Regions from separate parts of the Bacillus sp. JK62 genome, predicted to be linked through region 3. Evidence: riboswitches for the same ligand, from Rfam matches in the RefSeq annotation. Region 3 holds a riboswitch; each other region holds the start of a gene.

Region 1 (5,714 bases), on a different contig from region 3:
ACAATCCGCGCGAAAGGATTGGTGGATTCCGGGAATCAGCTGTATGATCCGCTGACGAAAACGCCGGTCATGATCCTTCACATTGACAAATTCGCTCCGATTCTCAGCGAAAAGGAAACGGACCTCATCAAATCCGCCAGTCCGCTTGAAGTGATAGAGCAGCTTGATGATTCGTTCCGTCATGCGGATAAGCTGAGGCTGATTCCATACAGGGGCGTCGGCCAGGACAATCAATTTTTACTCTGTTTAAAGCCGGATTACGTCACGATTTTAACAAAAGACGAGATGATCGCATGCGAAAAATGCCTGATCGGCATCAGCACGAAGCCATTATCCGCTGACGGTGAATTTGACGGAATCGTTCACCCGAAGATGCTGACAGGGAAGGCTGTAAAACATGTTTCCTGACGAAAAGTCTGTTATTCATCATACTCAAAACGCGTTGTATTTAGAAGGGGGAGGAAGATGAAAAAACTTAAGCTGCGTCTGACATATTTGTGGTATAAATGGCTGATGAAACTCGGACTGAAAAGCGATGAAGTGTATTACATAGGAGGAAGCGAGGCGCTGCCGCCGCCTTTGTCTAAAGAAGAGGAGCAGGTGCTCTTATTAAAGCTGCCGAGCGGGGATCAGGCGGCGCGGGCCATCCTGATTGAGAGAAACTTACGTCTTGTCGTTTACATTGCCCGCAAATTCGAAAACACCGGCATCAATATCGAGGACTTAATCAGCATCGGCACCATCGGTTTGATCAAAGCGGTAAACACGTTTAATCCGGAAAAGAAAATCAAACTCGCCACCTACGCATCGCGATGTATTGAAAACGAAATTTTAATGTACTTGCGCCGAAACAATAAAATCCGTTCAGAGGTGTCCTTTGATGAACCGCTGAACATTGATTGGGACGGAAACGAACTGCTGCTTTCGGATGTGCTCGGCACAGATGATGATATTATTACGAAAGACATTGAAGCCAATGTGGATAAAAAACTTTTGAAAAAAGCGCTTGAGCAATTAAACGAAAGAGAAAAGCAGATTATGGAACTGCGTTTCGGGCTTGTCGGAGAAGAAGAAAAAACCCAAAAAGATGTAGCCGACATGATGGGGATTTCACAATCTTATATCTCCCGGCTCGAAAAGCGGATTATCAAAAGACTGAGAAAAGAGTTTAACAAAATGGTGTAAAATTTTTTCCATCTGACAGCCCTTACTGCTGCAAGGATTGCCGCCGCCGGATGTTTATTTCTGTAAAATGGCGGTGCATATTTTTCCCACCCGAGGAGATACTTAACGTTGTACAGCAGCTCCTAGTGGGAGGGAAAAACGTGTCAAGAAATAAAGTCGAAATTTGCGGGGTGGATACCTCCAAATTACCGGTGCTCAAGAATGAAGAGATGAGAAAGCTGTTTAGGCAATTGCAGGATGAGGGCGATGATTCAGCGAGGGAAAAGCTTGTAAACGGCAATCTGCGCCTTGTCTTAAGCGTCATTCAGAGGTTTAACAACAGAGGAGAGTATGTTGATGACTTATTTCAGGTCGGCTGCATCGGACTAATGAAATCCATTGATAATTTTGACCTAAGCCATAATGTTAAGTTTTCAACATACGCTGTACCGATGATCATCGGAGAAATCCGCAGATATTTGCGGGATAACAATCCGATCCGCGTCTCGAGGTCGCTTCGCGATATCGCATATAAAGCGCTTCAAGTAAGAGAGCGGTTAATCAGTGAGACAAGCAGGGAGCCGACAGCAGAGGAAATCGCCAAAGTTCTTGAAGTGCCCCATGAAGAAATTGTGTTTGCCCTTGACGCCATTCAGGATCCGGTTTCACTGTTTGAGCCGATTTATAATGACGGCGGCGATCCGATCTACGTGATGGACCAGATCAGCGATGAGCGCAACAAGGATACACAATGGATTGAGGAGCTGGCTCTGAAAGAAGGCATGAGAAGACTGAACGAACGGGAAAAAATGATTTTGCGAAAGCGCTTTTTCCAAGGGAAAACCCAAATGGAGGTCGCTGAAGAAATCGGGATATCCCAAGCTCAGGTCTCAAGGCTTGAAAAGGCAGCCATTAAACAAATGAATAAGAATATCCATCAATAACGGAAAAAGCCTTTAAACCTTGTTTAAAGGCTTTTTTCATGCGATGGTTTACGTTTGCAAAAAAGTGATGTATTCTAATGTGTAAAAGTTTTTAGAAAATTTAAATAAAGTAAACGGGGGAAACTGCAATGATTTTACAGCTGGACAGTGTGTCATTAAAAAGAAACGGGAAATGGATTTTGAAAGATATTAACTGGCGCGTCGAGAAAAACGAAAATTGGGTGCTGTACGGATTAAACGGAGCCGGAAAAACGGCTTTGCTGAATATGTTATGCTCTTATTACTTCCCCACTTCAGGAGAGATGCAGGTGCTCGGCCATCAGTTCGGCAAAACAGAGCTCGGTGACAGGCTCAGAAGGAAAATCGGCCTTGTTTCGGCAGGTCTTCAGCACAAATTATATGCCGCGGACTCCGCTTTTGAAATCGCCCTCAGCGGCGCGTACGCCTCAATCGGGCTGTACGAAACTCCGAGTGAGCAGGTAAGGGAAAAAGCGATCGGTCTTCTGAAGGATTTGGGCGCCATCAGTTACGCCGACAGACGGTATGAAACATTATCACAAGGGGAAAGACAAAGAGCGCTGATTGCGCGGGCGCTTATGGCTGATCCCAAACTGCTGATTTTGGACGAACCCGTGACGGGTCTTGATTTTATGGCAAGGGAGCAGCTGCTGGACACGATTACGTCGATCGCCGAAAAAGAAAATGCGCCGTCCATCCTTTATGTCACCCATCACGCTGAAGAAATTCTGCCGGTATTTGATCAGGCGCTGCTTTTAAAACAAGGCGAGGTGTTCGCCTCCGGGAAAATCAGGGACATGCTTTCTGACGAGCGGCTTACAGCGTTTTTCGATACGCCTGTCAATGTCTTATGGAACAATGGCCGCCCGTTTTTAACACGTGCAAAAGCGGTATCATCCGTCAAATAACATCAATTCACCCTGGGGGTGCTGCTGACATGCAGCTGAGAGAGACGTTGTCTCAACCCTTAACGGACCTGATCCGGATCATGCCGGCGGAGGGAAGCGGTGAAAAAAGCGGAGGAAGATCCGTTTTTTACCCGTTTCATTTTAATGAAACGGGTTTTTTGATACAGCCAAAGGGGAGATTTCCAATGCATCAGATTGATATGCTGTTACACCAGGCGGATAAACGGCGGGGCGATTTAATACAAATAGCTGAAAGGTTGATCGCCTTTCCGACACCGGCTCCGCCTGCAAGAAATACAACAGAAGCCCAAAAGTGGGTGGCCGGCTTTTTAAAAGAAACGGGCTGCTCGGTCGATATGTGGGATGTGTATCCGGAAGATCCGAATGTAGTCGGTGTTTTAAAAGGGACAGATTCAAGCAGGCATCAAAGCCTGATTTTAAACGGACACATTGATGTGGCAGAAGCCGGGGGCGAAGACTGGAACTCTGACCCGTTTCAGCCGCTCGTAAAAGACGGCATGCTGATCGGAAGGGGCGCCGCTGATATGAAAGGGGGTTTGGCGTGTGTTCTTTTCTCTCTGAAGCTGATCCATGATGCCGGCATTAAGCTTCCGGGCGACCTCATTGTACAGTCTGTAATCGGAGAAGAAGTCGGCGAGGCGGGGACGCTGGAATGCTGCAAACGCGGCTATCACGCGGATTTTGCGGTTGTCGCGGATACGAGCAGCCTGCATATTCAAGGGCAGGGCGGTGTCATCACCGGCTGGATAGAATTGAAAAGCAAACAAACATTTCATGACGGCATGAGGCGCAATATGATTCATGCGGGCGGAGGCACATTCGGAGCGAGCGCCATCGAAAAAATGGCGAAAATCATCACTGCCTTGGGAGAGCTGGAGCGCCACTGGGCGGTAACGAAAAGCTATCCCGGCATTGCGCCCGGCACCAATACGATCAACCCCGCCGTCATTGAAGGCGGAAGACACGCAGCGTTTGTCGCCGATGAATGCCGGTTATGGATCACCGTCCACTTTTATCCGAACGAAACGCACGAACAAGCAGCCGCAGAAATCGAAGACTATATTAATCGTGTCGCTGACAGTGATCTGTGGCTCAAAGAAAACAGGCCGGTGTTCAAATGGGGCGGATCTTCGATGATTGAAGACAGAGGAGAGGTGTTCCCGGCGCTGGAAATCGATCCGGATCATCCGGCAGTTTCTGTCTTGGCTGCATCACACTCTGCCGTCAAAAAACAGGAGCCCGTCATTGATGTTTCCCAAACCGTAACAGACGGAGGATGGCTTTATCAGGCCGGGATTCCGAGCGTCATATACGGCCCCGGCGATTTAAAAAACGCCCACTCCGTAAACGAGGAAGTGTCCGTTGATGAGCTTATGGACTATACGAAAATCATGCTGAGATTTATTCTCGGCTGGTGCAGCCGCAAAAAAGATTGCCCGATGTGACAAGGTTCAGCCCGGCCGTTCATATAATAGGAAAAAGAACGGGCAAAGGGCGTGATACGGATGATCAGCATATCTGAATTTCAAATAAAAGATGTGGTAAACGTATCGAACGGAAAAAAACTCGGAAGCATCGGGGATATTGATATTAACGTGACAACGGGAAAAATTCAGGCGATTATTTTAGGCGGCAGCGGAAAAGTTCTCGGTTTTTTCGGAAAAGAAGAGGAAATGATCATTCCTTGGCGAAATATAGTTAAAATTGGGGAAGATGTCATCTTAGTGCGTGTAAATGAACCAAAGGGGGGAGCGTAATCCTCCCTTTACTTGTAAAAAGCCGGAAATCTCAATGTTTCCGGCACATTTATTTATCTCATTTTTCAATCAGCCGCTAAACGTATGCTTAAAATTGTGTTAAAATGAGTGGGAAATTACGCTTTTTTAATGTTTGTCGAAAGGTTGGATCTCCATGAATACATATCACCCGTTTAGTCTTACCACCCCCTCGGCACTCATGATAGAAGACTGGAACTGTGTGAATCAGCTTAACACAAAGGTCATCGCCGGATTCACAACGAAAAACGGCGGTGTCAGCAATCCTCCGTATGAGTCATTAAATACCGGATTGCACGTCCGGGACGAAGCTCATGATGTTGTGACAAACCGTGAAGTCATAGCGTCCTTATGCGGTACTGATCTGGATTCCTGGGTGTTCGCCGACCAGACACATGAAAACCGCGTCCGGCGCGTGACAGCCGGGGATAAAGGAAAAGGAGCGAGAGACTATTCTTCCGCATTCCGCGGGACGGACGGGCTCTACACGAAAGATGCGAATCTTTTTTTGGCCCTTTGTTTTGCGGACTGTGTGCCCTTGTATTTTTATGACCCGGTGAAATCCATTATCGGCGCTGCCCATGCCGGATGGAAGGGGACGGTCAAACAAATCGGACGCATCATGACGGAACGCTGGGTAAACGAAGAAGGCTCCCGTTTAACAGATATTCAGGCTGTCATCGGTCCGTCCATCAGCGCGGGAAGCTATACAGTCGACGACCGCGTCATCAATGAAGTGCGGGCGCTGCCCTTTACGGCTGAATCCGCCATATGCGAAACGGAAAAAGGCCAGTATCAGCTTGATTTAAAAGAGGTCAACCGTCTTCTTCTGATACATTGCGGCATTCCGGAAGAAAACATTTCAGTCAGCGGTCTATGCACCG
Region 2 (5,714 bases), on a different contig from region 3:
TTTCTGAATCTCAAAACTCGGATATTTTCCCGTTCCTAACAGCAATCTTGACCGAAACTGTTTTCCGCCTATTGTTAACATCCTCATCCGCCCCCTACAAAATGGACAATTTCTATGACATCGCGGTCACACAAACTTGTATTTTCATAATTCTTTTTTTCAATGATTTCTTTATTTCTCTCCACAACTACGATTCTTTGATCAAGCTGGTACGATTCAAGCAAATCCTGAACCGTCCCCTCTTTTCGATTCCAATCAATTTGTTTTCCGTTCAGCTGAAGGATCATATATGAACAGCCTCCTTGCGATCGATTCGAAACGCTTCTTCCCATTCCCGTTTGACTTGTTGCCCCAAGATCATATCCCGCACCATTACAGCCGTTGCCGGCGCCAACAGGATGCCGTTCCGAAAATGGCCGGCGGCGAAGATGATGCCGCTGTCTTCAGGATGCCGCCCGATAAACGGCTTGCCGTCTTTTGTTCCCGGCCTGAGCCCCGCCCAAAACCGGTCTATTTTCATATGTTCGATGGCGGGAAGCATGGTTTTCGCTTTTGCAATGACGGCCTCAATTCCTCCGATGTCAGGCGTATCGCTCCAGTCACCCTGTTTCATCGTGGCGCCGATGACAAGCCGGCCGCTTTTTCTCGGGACGACATAACAATGATCATGGTAAAGGGTTTTGGTCAGCGGGGTATCGTCATTCCACACGGAAAGGCATTCTCCTTTCACAGGAAAAAAAGGCTGTCCCAAGCCGAGCTGGCTGAAAAACCGGCCGCTCCATACACCGCTTGCAACTGCGACTTTGTCAGCATAAACATCCCCGCCGGACGTTGTGATGCAGTATTCTCCGTTCACCCGTTTTACGGAAGTAACTTGTGTATGCTCATATATGTCAGCGCCATAGCGCCGCGCCCCTTTTGCATACGCTTTGCAAACATAGTACGGTTCGACATGGACATCGTCTTTTATAAAACTGGCGCCGAGAATGTCTTTTGAAGCGTAAGGCTCTTTTTCAAGGGCATCTTCCGCTGAAAGCCAAGTGACGGAAGGCAGATCATCCATCTTCCGTAAACGGGCGATATCTTCTTCGGTATACGCCAGTTTAAGCATTCCGCCGTTATGGCGCCTGATGTCAATGCCGCAAACTTCCTCAAGCTCTTGCCCAGCCGCTTCATACAGCCTTTGACTGTGCATGGCAAAATCAAAAAACGCATCCCGGTTTTCACATTCTGCATGAGCGCCCAGCATTCCCGCGGCAGCGCTTGTCGTTTTTCGGCCGACTTCTCCGCCTTCAAACAAGACAACGTTCTGCTGCGTCTTCGCCAGCTCATAAGAAATGGCGCACCCGATAATTCCGCCGCCGATCACCGCCGTATCATAGTGCTTCTTCATAATCGGCCTCCCTTACCGCGCGTGCATACCGTTTTGCCGCCTCCTCGGGATTTTCAGCTGAGAAAATGCCTGACATGACGGCAATTCCGTCCGGCTTCGCCTGCTTTGTGTGTCCGATCGTCTGCAGTGTCATTCCGCCGATTGCGATAACGGGGATGGAAAGCGTGCGTTTGATCTCTGAAAGCAGGCTGATGCCTCTTGCTTCAAGTCCTTGTTTACATTCGGTTTCAAATATATGGCCGAACACCACATAATCCGCATCTTCCTTTTCAGCTTGGATGGCTTCTTCCAGCGAATGAACCGAACGTCCGATATGAAGATGGGGAAATCTGCTTCGCACCTGCTTTACGGAAAAGCTGCGGGACGGAAGCTGAACACGGTGTATGTTGGCAAAAAGCGCGATATCCGCCCTGTCATTGATGATCAATTTGTCCTTATCCGCACCGCCCTTTTTCAAAAGGGACAAAAGCTGCATGATCTCTCCCGCTGTTTTATCCCGCTCACGGATATGGATAAAGCTCACTTCGCGCTGAATCGATAGAATATCCTCGGCCAGCTCGGCAACGGGTTTGCGATTATCAGTTACCGCGTGCAGCTCCAAAGGATTCCACCTCTTTTCCGTCCTTCTCGGACCAGCCTTCTTTTTGATAAGCCATTCCCCAAAATTGATATTCATAATAGCTTGAAATCACAAAATTCTCTTTCATTTTCGCGCGGATTTCCTCTGTGCTGTTTTCAGCAATCTCGTCAAAACGGCTGATCTGTTCTTCGACCTGCTGTCTGAACCAGTCTCCGCCGTATGTACCGATCCATTTTTCATAAATCGGATGCTCCGGTTTGCACTCTTTTAAGTGTTCGCCGACTTCATAATAAAGCCAATAACAGGGCAGAAGCGCAGCTAATATTTCTCCAAAATTCCCGCTCATCACCGATCTGTACATATGAGACGTATAAGAATAGGCGGTCGGTGCCGGTTTAAATGCCGCACGCTCTTCTTCCGTAATCCCTAAAAGCTCCGTAAACTCGCGGTGCAGCGCCATTTCCGCTTCATATGTCCCTTGAGCGTGGCCCGCCATCCTGCCCGTCGTAAACAAGTCTTCGGCATATGCGGCGCCGAACGCCTGAACTTTTGCAAAATGCGTCAAATAGTAGGAATCTTGCAGCACGTAATAGCTGAAACGGTCTATCGGCAGGCTTCCGTCACCGATTCCCGTTACAAACGGATGAACAAAACTTCCGTCCCACCATTCGGCAGCCGCCTGTCTGCATTCTTCAGAAAATGTCATCATGTCTTCCCCCCTGATAAAATAAAAAAACCACTTTCCCGCATCGGAAAAGTGGTTTGGAATTTAAATGGATAAAAGGAACCCCAAAAAAATACCGCTCCACTTCCCTACGCAGGTCTGAACCTGTTCAAGTTATGAGGGTCTAAAAGTCTCACTTTTATCTCAGCCCTTATGAAGGACACCCCTAGTGGTCATACGATTAATGATTTATTTGTTATGCCTTCTATATTATCACGAATTGGAATTTGGTCAAGCTTCAAGGACTTTTCTCAGTTCCGACACGTAGTTGCGCGAGCCCGTGACGATGAGACGGTCTCCTGTTTTCAGCCGCGTGTCTCCGTGCGGAACGATGCTGTCCACACCTCTGAAAATCCGGACGAAAATCACATCGCCCATCAGCGGAAATTCCCGCAGAATGATGCCGTTATACGCCGGGTTTTCCAGATTGATCTGATATAACGAAGACTCCTCATTCGTCAGGAGGCTCATCACGCCCGGCGCCTCAATTAACGCGCGCAGCAGCGTTTTTGTAGACAGAAGGATAGAAAAAATACTGATGCCCTCTTCTTTCAGTTTTGTTTCATGCTCAACCGAGCCGACGCTTGCGATGATACGCTCAGTCCCTTTCTCTTTCGCTAGTAAGGCGATTTCAGCGTTCACATCTTCATTTCCCGTCGCCACGACAAGAATATCCGTTTTAAAAATACCGTGCGACTCAAGCGTGCCGGGCTCGTAATCAGAAATCGTGTCAACCGAAAAAACGGATTCCGCAAGCGTTTCCCCGGCATTTTCCTGATACACATGGACGACCCGTACTTCATATTCCTCCTCTGGCAATTCCAGCGTAACCGGGAGCGTCATTTGGTTGGCGCCGATAAATGTGATGCGCTTTTTTTCCTGCGGCGCGCTTTGCCGTTTGAATAATTTCTTAAAGCCGATCGGCGTGATGATGCTGGCAATAACCGCAACTAAAGTCAGCGCGCCGGACATATTGGCGCTGATAATGTGGAGCCTTTCTCCGATCGTAGCCGCCGCGATAACAAGCGACAGCGTGGACGTCAGCAAAAAGCCCGAAGCAAACACGGTTCTTTTGTCGTACCATTTCTTTAAATAAAACACCGGGAACATTTTGCTGATAAACAGCGCAAGCAGAAGCAGCGGAATCATCGTTAATGTTTTCGGATCTTGGAAAAGCGTCCAAATGTCCAATTTCACCCCGACCATGACGAAAAAGATCGGAATTAAAAACCCGTAGCCGAAGGAATCCAGCTGTTCCACCATTTCTTTATTCGGAGACAGAAGCGATACCAGAACGCCTGCCAAAAACGCGCCGAGAATATTTTCCGCCCCGAGAGATTCCGATAAAGCGACAAGCACGATAATCAGTGTGAAAATGGCTCTCGTTCCGATCTGCACGGTGCCTTTAGACATCGACTGCACAAATGAACGGTGTTTAAAGATCCGGCCGAAGAAATACAGCACGACCCCCGCGGCAAAGAGAATCAACAGAAGCCACATATTTCCGCTGTCTTCTCCGTAAAGAGAAGAGAAGAAAGCGAGCAGAATCATCGTAGCCAAGTCCGCGATAACGGCGACAAGCAGGATGATCTGACCGATATTGGAGTTCATGATCCGTTCTTCCTTTAAAGTCGGGACCACCACACCGAGTGATATCGTCGAAATAATAAGCGTCATTAAAAATGCGTTTTGTATAAAACCGGCTAATACAAAGGCATAGGACAGCAGCAATGATAAAATAAAGATGCCGAAAAAGATAATCAGTGCGGCAGAAAACGTGTTGGGCGCTTCCTTGCCGTTCGGAAGGAATTGTTTTTTCTTCCCTTTCTCAAATGAAGAAAAATCAATTTCCAAGCCGCTTAAAAACATTAAAAAGATAAAGCCGAGAACAGACAGCGTCTCCAGCCACGTGTCTCCCTGAACGACAAGATTCAGGCCGCTTTTTCCGATAATAAGCCCCATGATGATCTCCGCGACAACGACGGGGATGCTGAGCTTAAACCGATGTAAAAGGAGCGGCGTCAAAAAAGCGACGATCAAAACGACGACTAAAGATGCGACTGATGTGTGTTCCATTTGTAAATACCTCCTTAAAACAAGGGTTATAAAAGCCCGCTTTAAGCGGGCGAAACCTTACTTTTTTTTAAAAACATAACGCATATTCTAACAAGGCTGAACGCGAAAAAAAAGTGATAAGGCTTTATTTCTTTAATTCTTTTTTAATTTGTGCAAAAACAGCGTAATTAGGTATAGGAATTAGCCCCATAATAAATAAAAAACCGTTAATAAGGAGGCTGACACGAATGGCTTACGACATCATCAGCGATATACACGGATGTTATGACGAAATGATCGCCTTAATGCAAAAGCTCGGATATGAAGTGAAAGACGGAACGCCCGTCCATTCTGAAGGCAGAACGCTTGTCTTTGCGGGAGATTTAACGGACAGAGGCCCAAAATCCGTAGAAGTGATGCGTTTTGTGGCAAAAGCATATGAAAAAGGAGCCGTCCGTTATGTCCCGGGAAATCATTGCAACAAACTGTATCGTTACTTAAAAGGAAACCCCGTAAAAGTGATGCACGGACTGGAAACGACGGCAGCCGAACTGAAAGAGCTGTCTCCCGCCGACAGAACGGAAGTCTCCAGACAATTTATCCGATTATATGAGTCAGCGCCGCTTTATGATATTTTACATAATGGCGATCTCGTTGTCGCTCACGCCGGCATAAAAGCTGACGATATCGGTAAATACTCGCGTAAGGTAAAAGAATTTGTTCTGTACGGCGATATTACGGGTGAAACGCATCCCGACGGCAGACCCGTCAGAAGAGACTGGGCTGCCGACTATGAAGGTAAAGCGTGGGTTGTGTACGGCCATACCCCGGTAAAACGCCCCCGGATCGTCAACCATACGATCAACATTGATACAGGCTGCGTCTTCGGCAATCAGCTGACAGGCTTTCGTTTTCCGGAGCATGAAACCGTCTCTGTGGAAAGCTCAATGCCCTATGATGCT
Region 3 (5,714 bases):
AGGGGAACGCTCCTGCTGGGAATAACGGATCATTGATTGATGCTTCATCGCCGTTTCCATGGCGCGCTGATTGGAGATGGCGGATCCGATCGTTCCCGGACGGTACGGAATCACCCAATCATACCCGTACAGCGGAACACCGAGAATCACTTTTCTTCTCGGCACCCTGCTGATGGCAAAATTGATCGTTTGCCTGACCTCTGTTAAAGGCGCCACGGGTCCCGGCTCACTGCCGGCGTGGTGCCAGTCGTACGCCATAATGAACATGTAATCGACGACGGCTCCGATTCCGCCGTAATCATATCCCCTCAGCCACGGCACTGCATCACTTGTTTTCGCCGGAACCGATATCGTTAACGCGAGCTGATGCTCTGAAAGCCGGGTTTTTAACTGCCGGAGAAATCCTGTGAAGAGATCCCTGTCAGCTTCTCTGACCCGTTCAAAATCGATATTTACACCGCCGTACCCCTTTCTTACGGTTAAGGAGACGATATTGTTGACGAGATTCGTTCTTGCCGCCGGATTTTGCAGCACTTGATGGGCTAATTCCGGACTGAATCCCCCTTCTGTCAGATTCGTAATGACGGCAAGCGGGCGCACTCTGTTCTGCCATGTGGTTTCTATTGCGGTTCTGTCGTTTAAATCATTCATGATATCTCCGTTCGGGCCGAAATGATATTCAAACAAAGAAATCGCCGATGAATAGGGTGCAAAATCATTAATGAGCTCTCTATCCGCTTCAGGCGTCCGAATGACATAAAATTGCAGGGTTCCCGCAAGATAGTTAGAGATATCAGGGATCTTCACTTTCATACCCGTCCGCAGCCGGTTCGGCGGAATATCCGGGTTTGCCTGCATCAGCTGCATCTGCGGCACATAAGCCTTACCTGCGATAACGGCATACGTATCATTCGGCTGAACCGTATATTCATTAAGGGGGATTAAAAGCGCCTGTCCCGGCACGATATTCGTTTCCTCAAGCCCGTTGACGCTTCTGATGCTGTCAACAGGATATCCGTACTTTCTGCTGATGGAAAATAACGAGTCGCCAGACTGCACTGTATGAACAAACATAGATGTCCTCCGTTTCCTTTTGATCAAAAGGGGTCTTCTTATCTTTATGAATGATCCTCCGGTCCGATTCCAAACTCTGTTCGGAGAAAGGCTGTTTACAAATCAGACATGATCAACTATGATGATGTCATCATAAAAAACTGTATAGGAAACGCACTAGGGGTGCTGTTATCGGCTGAGATAAAACATGCGGCAAGCGTGTTTTGATCCCTTATAACCCGATCTGGATAATACCAGCGTGGGGAAGTGCAGATTGACCGGAGCGCAGGGTTTTTCCCCATGCGTTTTCGTTCTGCTGCTGCATATTCCCTCGGATATGCAGTTTTTTATTTTTCATTAAAAAACGGGGGAGGACACCGCAATATGAAACTTACGATCAATCGTCTTTCGTAAAATCAACTCTTTCATACAAACAACTATCCGATAAGAAAGCAGGAGATCACAATGAAAAATTGGAAAATGAGAGAAATTGTCGTCATGTCCGTCATCAGTGTTGTATTTGCTGTCATTTATTTAGTATCAACTCATGCAAGCAATATAGCGGCAGGATTTTTCGGCCGGATGAGTTATGAACCGATTTACGGTATCTGGTTTATCGTCTCGGTGATTGCCGCGTACATTATTCAAAAACCGGGAGCGGCTCTCGTTTCTGAAATCATCGCCGCGTTTGTGGAGTGCTTACTCGGAAATCCGTCAGGACCGATGGTGATTCTGATCGGGATCGCACAGGGAATCGGTGCGGAAGCGGTCTTTTTAGCGACACGCTGGCGGGTGTATACCCTGCCCGTGCTTCTTTTATCCGGTATGGGGTCTTCTGTGACAAGCTTCATTTATGACTTGTTCGTTTCCGGATACTCTGTTTTGAATCCGGGTTTATTAGCCGTCATGCTTCTCATCCGTCTGGTCTCAGGTGCGCTTCTTGCCGGCCTTCTCGGCAAAGCAATCAGTGATGCGCTGGCTTACACAGGAGTGCTGAACGGCATGGCGCTCGGAAAACAATTCAAGAAGAAAAAGAAACAGGTGAACCAAGATGCAGGCATCTGAACCCCTTCTATCGGCCAGCTGTCTTACCTTTTCTTATGATCAGGATGAAAAGCCGATTTTTCAAAACGTGTCCTTTCAGCTCCGCAAAGGAGAGCGGGCTTTGTTGCTCGGGCCGAGCGGATGCGGCAAAAGCTCGCTCGCTCTCTGTTTAAACGGTCTGTACCCGGAAGCATGCGATGGGGTTCAATCGGGAACCGTTTCTTTATACGGAACACCTCTTTCACATCTGACAGAACCCGCCGCCAGATCCATCGGCGTCGTGTTTCAAGATCCGGACCAGCAGTTTTGCATGCTGACGGTTGAAGATGAAATCGCCTTCGGCCTGGAAAATTTGCAATATACAAAAGAAGATATGGACGCAATCATCGATGACGTTTTAGAAAAATTAGAGATCACTCATCTGAAAACGCGAACGATCGCTTCGCTGTCAGGCGGTTCAAAACAAAAAGTGGCGCTTGCCTGTATCATTGCAATGGAACCGGAACTCATTATTTTGGACGAACCGACGGCACAGCTTGATCCATATTCCGCACGTGAATTAGTGCGGCTGATCAAAGATCTTCAAGCAAAAAAAGGCTTCGGCCTTCTCGTTATCGAACATCAGCTTGATCACTGGGCGCCGTGGATGGACAGGACGATTGTGCTTGACGAAACGGGTCAGAAGGTGATGGACGGAGAGACGGATGTTATCTTTGAAACCAAGATTGAAGAGCTGATGCAGCTCGGCATTCCGATTCCGCGTGTGATCTCATTGCAGGAGCACGTCAGCATTCCTTTTACATTGTGTAAAGAAAATCTGTTTCACGAACCTGTACCATCTCTGCCTGAACCCAGGCCCGTTGCGCTTTCGGCAGAAGACGCGCTGAGCGTTCACGGGCTGTCATTCTCAAGAGGAGCAGACGTCATTTTTCAGGATGTGAGCTTTTCCGTAAAAAAAGGATCAATCACCGCGATTGCCGGCCCTAACGGAACAGGAAAATCCACGCTCCTTTCTGCTGCGGCCAAGCTCATCCGTCCGCTGGGCGGAGACATCAAAATAGACGGCAGACCGATTGATTCCTATTCTGAAAAAGAGCTGCGGCGGCAGATCGGATATGTTTTCCAGAATCCTGAACACCAGTTTGTCACAGATTCCGTCATTCAAGAGCTGATGTTCAGTTTTGAAAGCAACAGAGCCGCAAAGGAGAAAGCTCTTCAGCTGTTAACCCGATTCGGCCTGAGACGCCATGCCTCACAGCATCCGTTTTCTTTAAGCCAAGGACAAAAACGCCGGCTCAGCGTCGCGACGATGCTTATGCACAATGTGAACGTTTTGATGCTTGATGAACCGACTTTCGGACAGGATGCCAAAACGGCGCGGGAGTGTATGCAAATGCTCCGTGAGATTCAAAAGGAAGGAACGGCTGTTTTGATGGTGACACACGATATGGAACTCGTCTCGGATTATGCCGACACGATCCTTGTGCTCTGCGGCACGAAACTGGTATTCCGGGGAACTCCCGACGCTTTGTTTTCTGATAACATCGGGATCGCCGAGCAGGCACATTTGGCTTTGCCGCTGCGGTATGAATGGATGAAACACGACAGGAGGCGGAGAAATGAACTTGCGGCTGGAGGCTGTTAACCCGTCAATAAAGGCGGCGGCTGTATTGTTATGCGTCATTATGCTGTCATTTATTTATAATCCGTACACCCCTGCTTTGTTTTATATCATCATTGCGGGAGGCGTCCTCTCGGCGGGGCGTGTGCCGCTGAAAAAATGGCTGCTGTTCACGATTCCGTTTGTCATTCTGGCCTTCGGTTCTTTATGGACAGCCGCCGTATTCGGAAACGTCCCGACAACCGGAAGCAATCTGCTGTTTAAGCTCGGGCCGATTGCCGTCAACAGTGATAACGCGGCGCTCGGGATTTCTATCGCGTTTCGTATTCTATGTTTTTCCGCTTTGTCGATGATGTTTCTTTTTACAACCGATCCGATTCTGTTCATGCTCAGTCTGATTCAGCAGTGTAAGCTGCCGCCCAAGCTTGCATACGGCGTTATCGCGGGATTCCGGTTTCTCCCTCTTCTGAAAGATGAAATCCTGATCATCCGGCAGGCGCACAGAATCAGGGGTGCGGCGTCTGATTCCGGGCTGAAAGGGAAGCTCTCCGCCTTCAGGCGCTTCACCATTCCGCTATTGGCAGGCGCAATCAGAAAGGCGGAACGCACGGCGATCGCGATGGAATCTAAAGGCTTTACGGGGAGCCGAAACCGCACGTTTTACAGAACTGTTACTGTGCGCCGCGCCGACTGGTGCTTTTTCCTGCTCGTGCTTCTGTTATTCGGGGCAAGCTGGCTCATTTCATTGTTGTTTATATAAAAACAGGCCGCCGGAGTGATTCGGCAGCCTGTTTTGTTATGTATGTTATTGATGATAATTGAGAGCCTGAGCGAGATTGGACTTGACCGTAATATCTGAGAAATTAATGCCGAGCTGTACGGCGGTTTGAGCGATTTCCGGCCTGATTCCGGATAAAGTGGACGTGACGCCGATCAATTTCAGCGCCTCAATTAATTTAAAAATCTGATGCGCCACCATCGTATCGACAACCACTACACCCGACAGGTCAATTAACAGATGTTCAATCAGCCGTTTTGCACATGTGCTCAGCGTATTTTCAAGAATGAATTTGGCGCGCTCCGTGTCAATATCGCCGACAAGCGGCAGCAGCGCCGTCCGTTTGCTCAGCGTGATAACCGGCGAGCTTAACTCCAAAATCATTTCTCTTTGCGCATTCAGCTGCATTTTTGAGTTATGCTCAGCATGATCGACAAACGTGTAAATCGTAAAATCAAATACTTGCGTAATTAAATTCTCCCATTTCTTCCTTTCTCCCTGAGCAAACGAAGATTCATGTTTATCGGCAAACGCATCATAATAACTGATGTATAGTCTCCGGTTTCTCATGAATTCACGGACCACATACTGGACGGGAGTATCCAGATGCTTCTGGTCTTTCGCAAGCTCAATCACCCACCGCTCGAACTCTTCTAAAAATTCTTTTTCCGGCATGATATACATTTTATTAATATGCCGGTAAAATTCTTTATCCTGCTCCGTCAGTTCTTCTGTGATGACGGGATTTGTCAAAGAATAAATCGAATTCGGATCCGAATCTTCCATCGTTTCGATCCACTCTTTCGCAATTTGATCCACTTGTTCTGAAAAATAGCTGTATAACGCTTCATTTATCTTCATCTCTCTTCTCCTTTCCCATTTCCAATTATAGCGTCAGCGGGTCATGAATGAAAATGAAAGCTGTCAAACTATCCATTTATTTGAAATTTTTTAGTCCGATAGATTACGCCTTTTTTATGAAAATGCTTCAAATGACTCTTTCCGGCCGGCATGCTCTGCCATAAAATAGTAGCAACACCCTTGTATCCACTCGCAAGCATAAAAAAGGAGGGCTTTTTTATGAATGGTGAAATGCATTTGATTCCTTATGTCACGGATGAACAGATCATGGATGTGAACGAGCTTCCTGAGGGGATTAAAGTGATTAAGGCGCCAGAGTTGTGGGCAAAAGGGTTTAAAGGCAAGGATATTAAAATC
Region 4 (5,714 bases), on a different contig from region 3:
TAAAAATACATCATAATTCTTGGAAATCATCGTAACACTCCTTAAGCGGTTGTCTCTTGGTTAATAGTTGAGCGATACGCAAAATGATTTGTAGGGCCTTGTCCTTTCCCGATTCCTAAGGGATGTTTAATGGCTGCTGAAATGAATTCCTTTCCAGTTGCCACTGATTCCGGTATGCTGTGCTGCTTTGCCAGCTCTGCAGTTATCACAGCTGAAAATGTACATCCTGTTCCATGAGTATGCTTTGTATCAAAGCGGGGAGAAACAAATTCCTCGAAGTCCTCGTCAAAGTACAAAATATCACGGGCTTCTCCGTTCAGGTGCCCCCCTTTTACGACAGCACTTTTCGCCCCGTATACCTCCACTATTTCTTTCGCCGCATCACGCATCTGCTGTACAGTCTCGATTGATTTGCCGATGATTACTTCCGCTTCCGGAATGTTCGGTGTAATAACAGTTGTTTGGGGTATTAATAATTTCTTCAAATGATCAAGGGCGTCCTTATGGAGCAGATGATGTCCGCTTTTAGCAATCATAACCGGATCCATCACATACGATTGAATATTTGCGTCTTTTAACTTTTCTGCCAGCAATTCAATAATTCCTATACTTGCAAGCATACCGGTTTTGACAGCATCCGGTTTTATATCATCCATGACACAGTCTATTTGCTGAGATATATTCTGAAGAGACATCTCCTCAAAACTTTTCACACCAAGTGTGTTTTGTGCAACAACTGATGTAATAACAGCCATTCCATATACCTTTTGTTCCTGAAATGTTTTTAAATCCGCATGAATTCCCGCCCCTCCGGAAGGATCAGTCCCAGCAATCGAAAGCGCTTTATAAATATCCTTCAACTTACACTCCTCCTTCAGGCAGGTTTCACTGCTTTAAAAATGACAAAAGGCGGATATTCCTTTTCACATTTCCAATTATTAAATTGAAACTCTTTCTCTATGGCTTTTACATGCTCTTGGTCAATATCGTTTAACGTTGGTTCTGATAAAGTTACATTTTCAAAACCTGCATGAGTTAATAGTTTATAATACATTGACTTCGGCCAATGAAAATCATTTAAAATTAAATCTGCTTGTCCCGGAACATGGAGCCATTCATTTCTTTCTTCTCCGTAAGAATATTCTTTCCCCGGTATTCCATTGCGGAAGGTTGAAAATTCAATCCCGGTTGAATCAGGATTCGTATCGAGTATGACAAATGAAGCTCCTGGTTTTAACACACGAAAAATTTCATTTATGATACCTTTGATACGCTGGTCACTATCCGTATTAATAAAAACATAACAGGCCATTGCAGCATCAACCGAGTGATCTGGTAAGAAGGAAAGATTATCGTGTTCAATTAAATGATAGTCCACATGAGGATGTTGTCTTTTTGCCTTTGCTATATCTAACATCTTCCTTGATTCATCGACTGCGATCACATTGCAGCCTATTCTGTCAGCCAGCCTATAAGCTACCTTTCCCGGACCGCATCCGAAATCCAGCACCTTTTTAATCTCCGCTTTATCAAAAGTACGAAAAACAAACTCAAAACCTAACGTTTGTTCTAAAACGTCATTATAAGCATCGAATTTACCAGCAACACTGTCTTCTTTCCATGAAGTTTTCATTGAATTTCCTCCTTTTGCTCAATTGAGAAATAATGAGACCACTTATTCCTGACGAAAAATTGATATATAGGAAGTAAACTTTGAAATAGAGAATGACCCATATCCCGTTTATATGCAATATGCTGGTATATACTGAAAAGGAAAAGAATCTGTTTCCAGTAATCAGGTAAATCGAGCATTTCAATATCGTTTTTAGTCATAGAAATTTGATCTTTCCTAAGTAATTCTTCATACTTTAAGACTGTTTCAATGGACGGCCAGTTATTTCCCTCAGGCATTTTCGGAAATTCAAATTCCGGAATATCATGGTGATTTTCAGCTTCTTCAAGCACCGTTTTCGCCCATTCATGATCTGAATCATAAATATGGATTGATCCCGCATTATGAAAATATTCTCCGACTTCTAAACGCAGTTCTCTGGCCATTAATTCCTGCATGAAGGTAAATGAGAAAAGATCACTGATCATCCCGCGAAAAGCATCATTTGCACGCATGACAGAAGACATGTATAATTCGCCTTCCCTCACAAAAAACTGCAAACCGATTGTGCAGGAAACATCTATATTTTCTGAAACGAAGAGTTCCGAAGCATCGAATATTTGAATAAATGCCCTTTTTGAATCAATATCTTCTTGTGTCAAAAGATTTTTTATTCTATTCCATTGATTTAGTTTTGCATTTCCGAATTCAAATATTTTAGGCCCATACGCAGTGCCTGTTAATGTTTTTTTATTCATTGAATATGAAGGCATTTTTTTATTGTAATAACTGATAAAATCTAAGTCGTTACTCCCCGATAAATACCATAACACTTCAGCAAAATTAAACACGATATTGGTTTTTCTTGAGGATAAATAAGTGACACGTTCTATTGGATTTTCCAGAGTCAGATGGTAGTTCAATTGTTCTCTGCTTTTTTGTCCGCGCGGTGAATTGAAAAATTCAGGGTTGTGATAGATGTCATACAGCGTTTCCGTATATGCTTCATGAAAAGTTCTCTTTCTCATTGAGATTCCGCCTTATATGCTGCAAAGATATTTTTAATGTTCTCTAATAAATCATCTGTATCTTTATAGCTGATGTACTCAACATCCGCCACTGCATTTAACCCTTGAATTAAGAAAGCATAATCCTTGTCCTTTTCTAGAAATAGCACGATCTTTTTTTTCAAGGCAGAAGCCCATCCAATTTCTATATGTGTTCCGGGAGAAGCGGGTGATCCGGGGAATGCTGCAAAAAGGTCGCAAGTGCTTATTTCATCAAAATCAATTTTAGTGCATTGAAGGGGTGTCATGAAATCTTTCCCCCACCCTTCCCGCTTGTGAGCATTATGAACCAGCCATCCTTCATTCTCAAAAAAGGAAATTAATGATTCCAGCTTTCCCCTCTCATACGTACTCATCAATCCAGTTTTCTCATCTACTAAACTTTTAAAAGGCCCTGCCAGAAAAACTTTTTTCGTCGCCACTTCATATCACCCTTTCAAAATAAATAAAGCCACTTTCCTCTATGGAAAGTGGCTTAAATATAGATAAGATAAAGAATCTCTCTAATTTTTCACTTCCCTACGCTGGTATTAACCAAATCAGGTTCAAAGGGTCAGGACGTATTGTCTCTTCTCAGCTATTAAAGCTCCCCTAGTGACTTTTTATAAATATTTACTTTAATTCTATGCTATTCCATATAAATAGTCAAACAATGACCGGCAAAAAGCGCTGCGGATATCTCTGGGATTTCCCTTCCTTGCAGCTTACCCACTAGTTTTAAAACCTTCCGGCCTCTTTTTTCCTGCCAACGAATAAGGTCACGGCCACACTCGCTGAACTGACCAAAGTCCCCAGAACGGCAGCAAGAATTGTCAAAAAGCCATGGGGAATCAGAAATCCAATCGGAATGAGGCCCGCAAACGTGAGAACGATAAAACATTGATAGACTCCGGATATGATTCTCACAACCAAGCTGCTAAAAAAGGACATGACGAATGGCGGAATGAACAAACATAAAATGATTCCGAGTGAGATCAATAAAATCATAGGCTCGTCAAAAGAAATGACACGATCACCGGGAGACTCTTCAGCCGCCGCGAATACAGCAAATATAGACATCATCAGCGTAAGAAAAACAAGAAAAAACCTTTTCAGCAACGTTATGACTCCTTTTTATAAAAACGGGTATCCTTTTTCAATCACAATAACCATTTTATGTTATCAAATGAAATAATATGAAGTCAATTGATGAATGAATAATGTAATAAACGGCTTGCTGCTGTGTCGGTCTTATATAAGGCGGAAAACCAATCCGTACAGAATCAATATTGGTTTTCTCGATGTGTTTCATCAGTTTGACGGCATCACTGGTTCTTACGGCTGAAACCCCGAACTTCAGTTCAACATCTTCAAATTTTCGCTGATTAACATACTCAATGATCTGAAGGCGCTCATCCATGCTGAGTGAATGCTGTTCACCAGTCGTGCCGCATATGAGTAACGAATGGATACCGCTGTTTTTCAAATGTTCGACATTAGGATCAAATCCTGCTGAATATAAACGTTCATCTTCATGAAAAGGCGTAGGGATAGCAATAAAATTTGCATGAGAGTGACCTCCAAGTACTATTCTTGAATATCTGCAGAGTATCATATAACACTGTCTGACATTTAAAAAAGTACAGTTTCAGATAACCCAACATGTCAGATGTAAAGGCTGACACACAAAAAAGGCAGGCAAAGAGAGCCTGCTTCATTGCTTCATCCTATAGCGATTCATTCTCTGGATTGCTTGACAAATAAGAGTAATAAGGCAAACTAAATATAAAAATTGTACTAATGAGGCGGGGTTTTATGATTTTAGATTTAAAAGGTGAAACGCACATGGATCATCTTGTGGGAATGCTGTATTCTGCCGTTAATGAAAATTACTGCCGCTTAATATCCATTGTGTCAGACATGTCACAGCAAGAGATCGATTATAAAGGACCAAATCAAACATACAATAGTACAGCTCAGCTAATAAGACACTTAGCATATGTTGATCTCAACTGGATATTTAGAATAAAGGGTGAACCGATACCAAAGCAGCTTGAAGAGAAGTATGGACCAATGTTAGATCAGAACAATAAGATCCCTTTCATTTCCGGTGTTTCATTAAAACAAATTCTCACTGATTATGAAGAAGTATTCAGCATGTTTAAGTCTGTTTGTTATCAGCTAACTGACGATCAGCTGAATCACACAGTAGATTATGAAGCAGATAAACAAGCAACCATTCAATGGGGAATATGGCATATGGCAGACCATAATAGATATCATCAAGCTCATATTAATCAGCTTCGCAAATGGTTTGAAGAGAAACAGAAACCTGGCTGTTAAAGCCGCTTTTAGGAGGAGCAAGGATAAATTTATTACAAATTCATTTTCACTGACTGCCAATCAATTAAAATGGTCAGACAAAAAACCACATTTGCTGTTGAGTAGTTGTGGAATAAAGCATCGCATCAACTGCACTATGACAAGCTGAAACGTTAATATTTTGTGTTTCAGCCATTCGATCGCTATATTTGATCATGCTGTCCCAATACGATTTTTTTTATAGTCTTTGCCGCAGCAAAGTCCTCTGGAATCCTATACTAATCTTCCGCAGCCGCTGCATCGGCCTTTGTCACATGAACTGTACCAAACGGATGGTTGGGAGGAGCGTAAATTGAATATAGTTTTAACGGCGTATTACCCGTATTAATCACATTGTGCCACGTGCCGGCAGGGACAACAATGGCATAATCATCATAGACATTTCTTCGGAAACTTAAATGATCTTTACTCTTGCCCATTTTAACTAGCCCTCGGCCTTGCTCAATCCGTAAGAATTGATCTACGTTAGGATGGATCTCCAAACCGATATCTTCTCCAATACCAAGACTCATCAAAGTAATTTGAAAATGCTTTCCTGTCCATAGGGCCGTACGGAACGTATTGTTTTGTTTTGCGGCTTTATTGATATTCACGACAAATGGTTTTGGTCCATAATCTTTCAAGAGAAGGTTTCTATCTTCGTATGAAGGATCATAGTTATTTGGAACAGTCCA

What was found. Region 3 has a riboswitch for thiamine pyrophosphate ahead of ACWJJ4_RS11795 (ECF transporter S component). Riboswitches for the same ligand answer to the same signal wherever they lie in the genome.
Region 1: another riboswitch for thiamine pyrophosphate. It lies ahead of ACWJJ4_RS16420 (acetylornithine deacetylase); the one in region 3 lies ahead of ACWJJ4_RS11795 (ECF transporter S component).
Region 2: another riboswitch for thiamine pyrophosphate. It lies ahead of tenA (thiaminase II); the one in region 3 lies ahead of ACWJJ4_RS11795 (ECF transporter S component).
Region 4: another riboswitch for thiamine pyrophosphate. It lies ahead of ACWJJ4_RS13335 (TIR domain-containing protein); the one in region 3 lies ahead of ACWJJ4_RS11795 (ECF transporter S component).

Annotation. Positions count from the first base shown of each region.
Region 1 is NZ_JBSJQA010000006.1:631,660-637,373, reverse strand. It holds gene spoIIGA (sigma-E processing peptidase SpoIIGA) at 1-408, shown strand, start outside; gene sigE (RNA polymerase sporulation sigma factor SigE) at 466-1,185, shown strand; gene sigG (RNA polymerase sporulation sigma factor SigG) at 1,326-2,108, shown strand; gene ACWJJ4_RS16425 (ABC transporter ATP-binding protein) at 2,237-3,034, shown strand; TPP riboswitch at 3,039-3,146, shown strand; gene ACWJJ4_RS16420 (acetylornithine deacetylase) at 3,220-4,500, shown strand; gene ACWJJ4_RS16415 (YlmC/YmxH family sporulation protein) at 4,561-4,812, shown strand; gene pgeF (peptidoglycan editing factor PgeF) at 4,967-5,714, shown strand, end outside.
Region 2 is NZ_JBSJQA010000003.1:272,391-278,104, reverse strand. It holds gene thiG (thiazole synthase) at 1-87, opposite strand, end outside; gene thiS (sulfur carrier protein ThiS) at 84-287, opposite strand; gene thiO (glycine oxidase ThiO) at 284-1,393, opposite strand; gene tenI (thiazole tautomerase TenI) at 1,377-1,994, opposite strand; gene tenA (thiaminase II) at 1,972-2,679, opposite strand; TPP riboswitch at 2,767-2,875, opposite strand; gene ACWJJ4_RS10970 (monovalent cation:proton antiporter family protein) at 2,929-4,773, opposite strand; gene prpE (bis(5'-nucleosyl)-tetraphosphatase PrpE) at 5,001-5,714, shown strand, end outside.
Region 3 is NZ_JBSJQA010000004.1:116,854-122,567, reverse strand. It holds gene ACWJJ4_RS11800 (glycoside hydrolase family 18 protein) at 1-1,074, opposite strand, end outside; TPP riboswitch at 1,223-1,336, shown strand; gene ACWJJ4_RS11795 (ECF transporter S component) at 1,519-2,118, shown strand; gene ACWJJ4_RS11790 (ABC transporter ATP-binding protein) at 2,105-3,742, shown strand; gene ACWJJ4_RS11785 (energy-coupling factor transporter transmembrane component T family protein) at 3,717-4,478, shown strand; gene ACWJJ4_RS11780 (STAS domain-containing protein) at 4,524-5,357, opposite strand; gene ACWJJ4_RS11775 (S8 family peptidase) at 5,577-5,714, shown strand, end outside.
Region 4 is NZ_JBSJQA010000005.1:163,151-168,864, reverse strand. It holds gene ACWJJ4_RS13355 (HAD-IIA family hydrolase) at 1-30, opposite strand, end outside; gene thiD (bifunctional hydroxymethylpyrimidine kinase/phosphomethylpyrimidine kinase) at 42-860, opposite strand; gene ACWJJ4_RS13345 (class I SAM-dependent methyltransferase) at 875-1,633, opposite strand; gene ACWJJ4_RS13340 (thymidylate synthase) at 1,630-2,640, opposite strand; gene ACWJJ4_RS13335 (TIR domain-containing protein) at 2,637-3,101, opposite strand; TPP riboswitch at 3,179-3,282, opposite strand; gene ACWJJ4_RS13330 (hypothetical protein) at 3,397-3,777, opposite strand; gene ACWJJ4_RS13325 (dihydrodipicolinate synthase family protein) at 3,833-4,273, opposite strand; gene ACWJJ4_RS13320 (DinB family protein) at 4,474-5,001, shown strand; gene ACWJJ4_RS13315 (cupin domain-containing protein) at 5,259-5,714, opposite strand, start outside.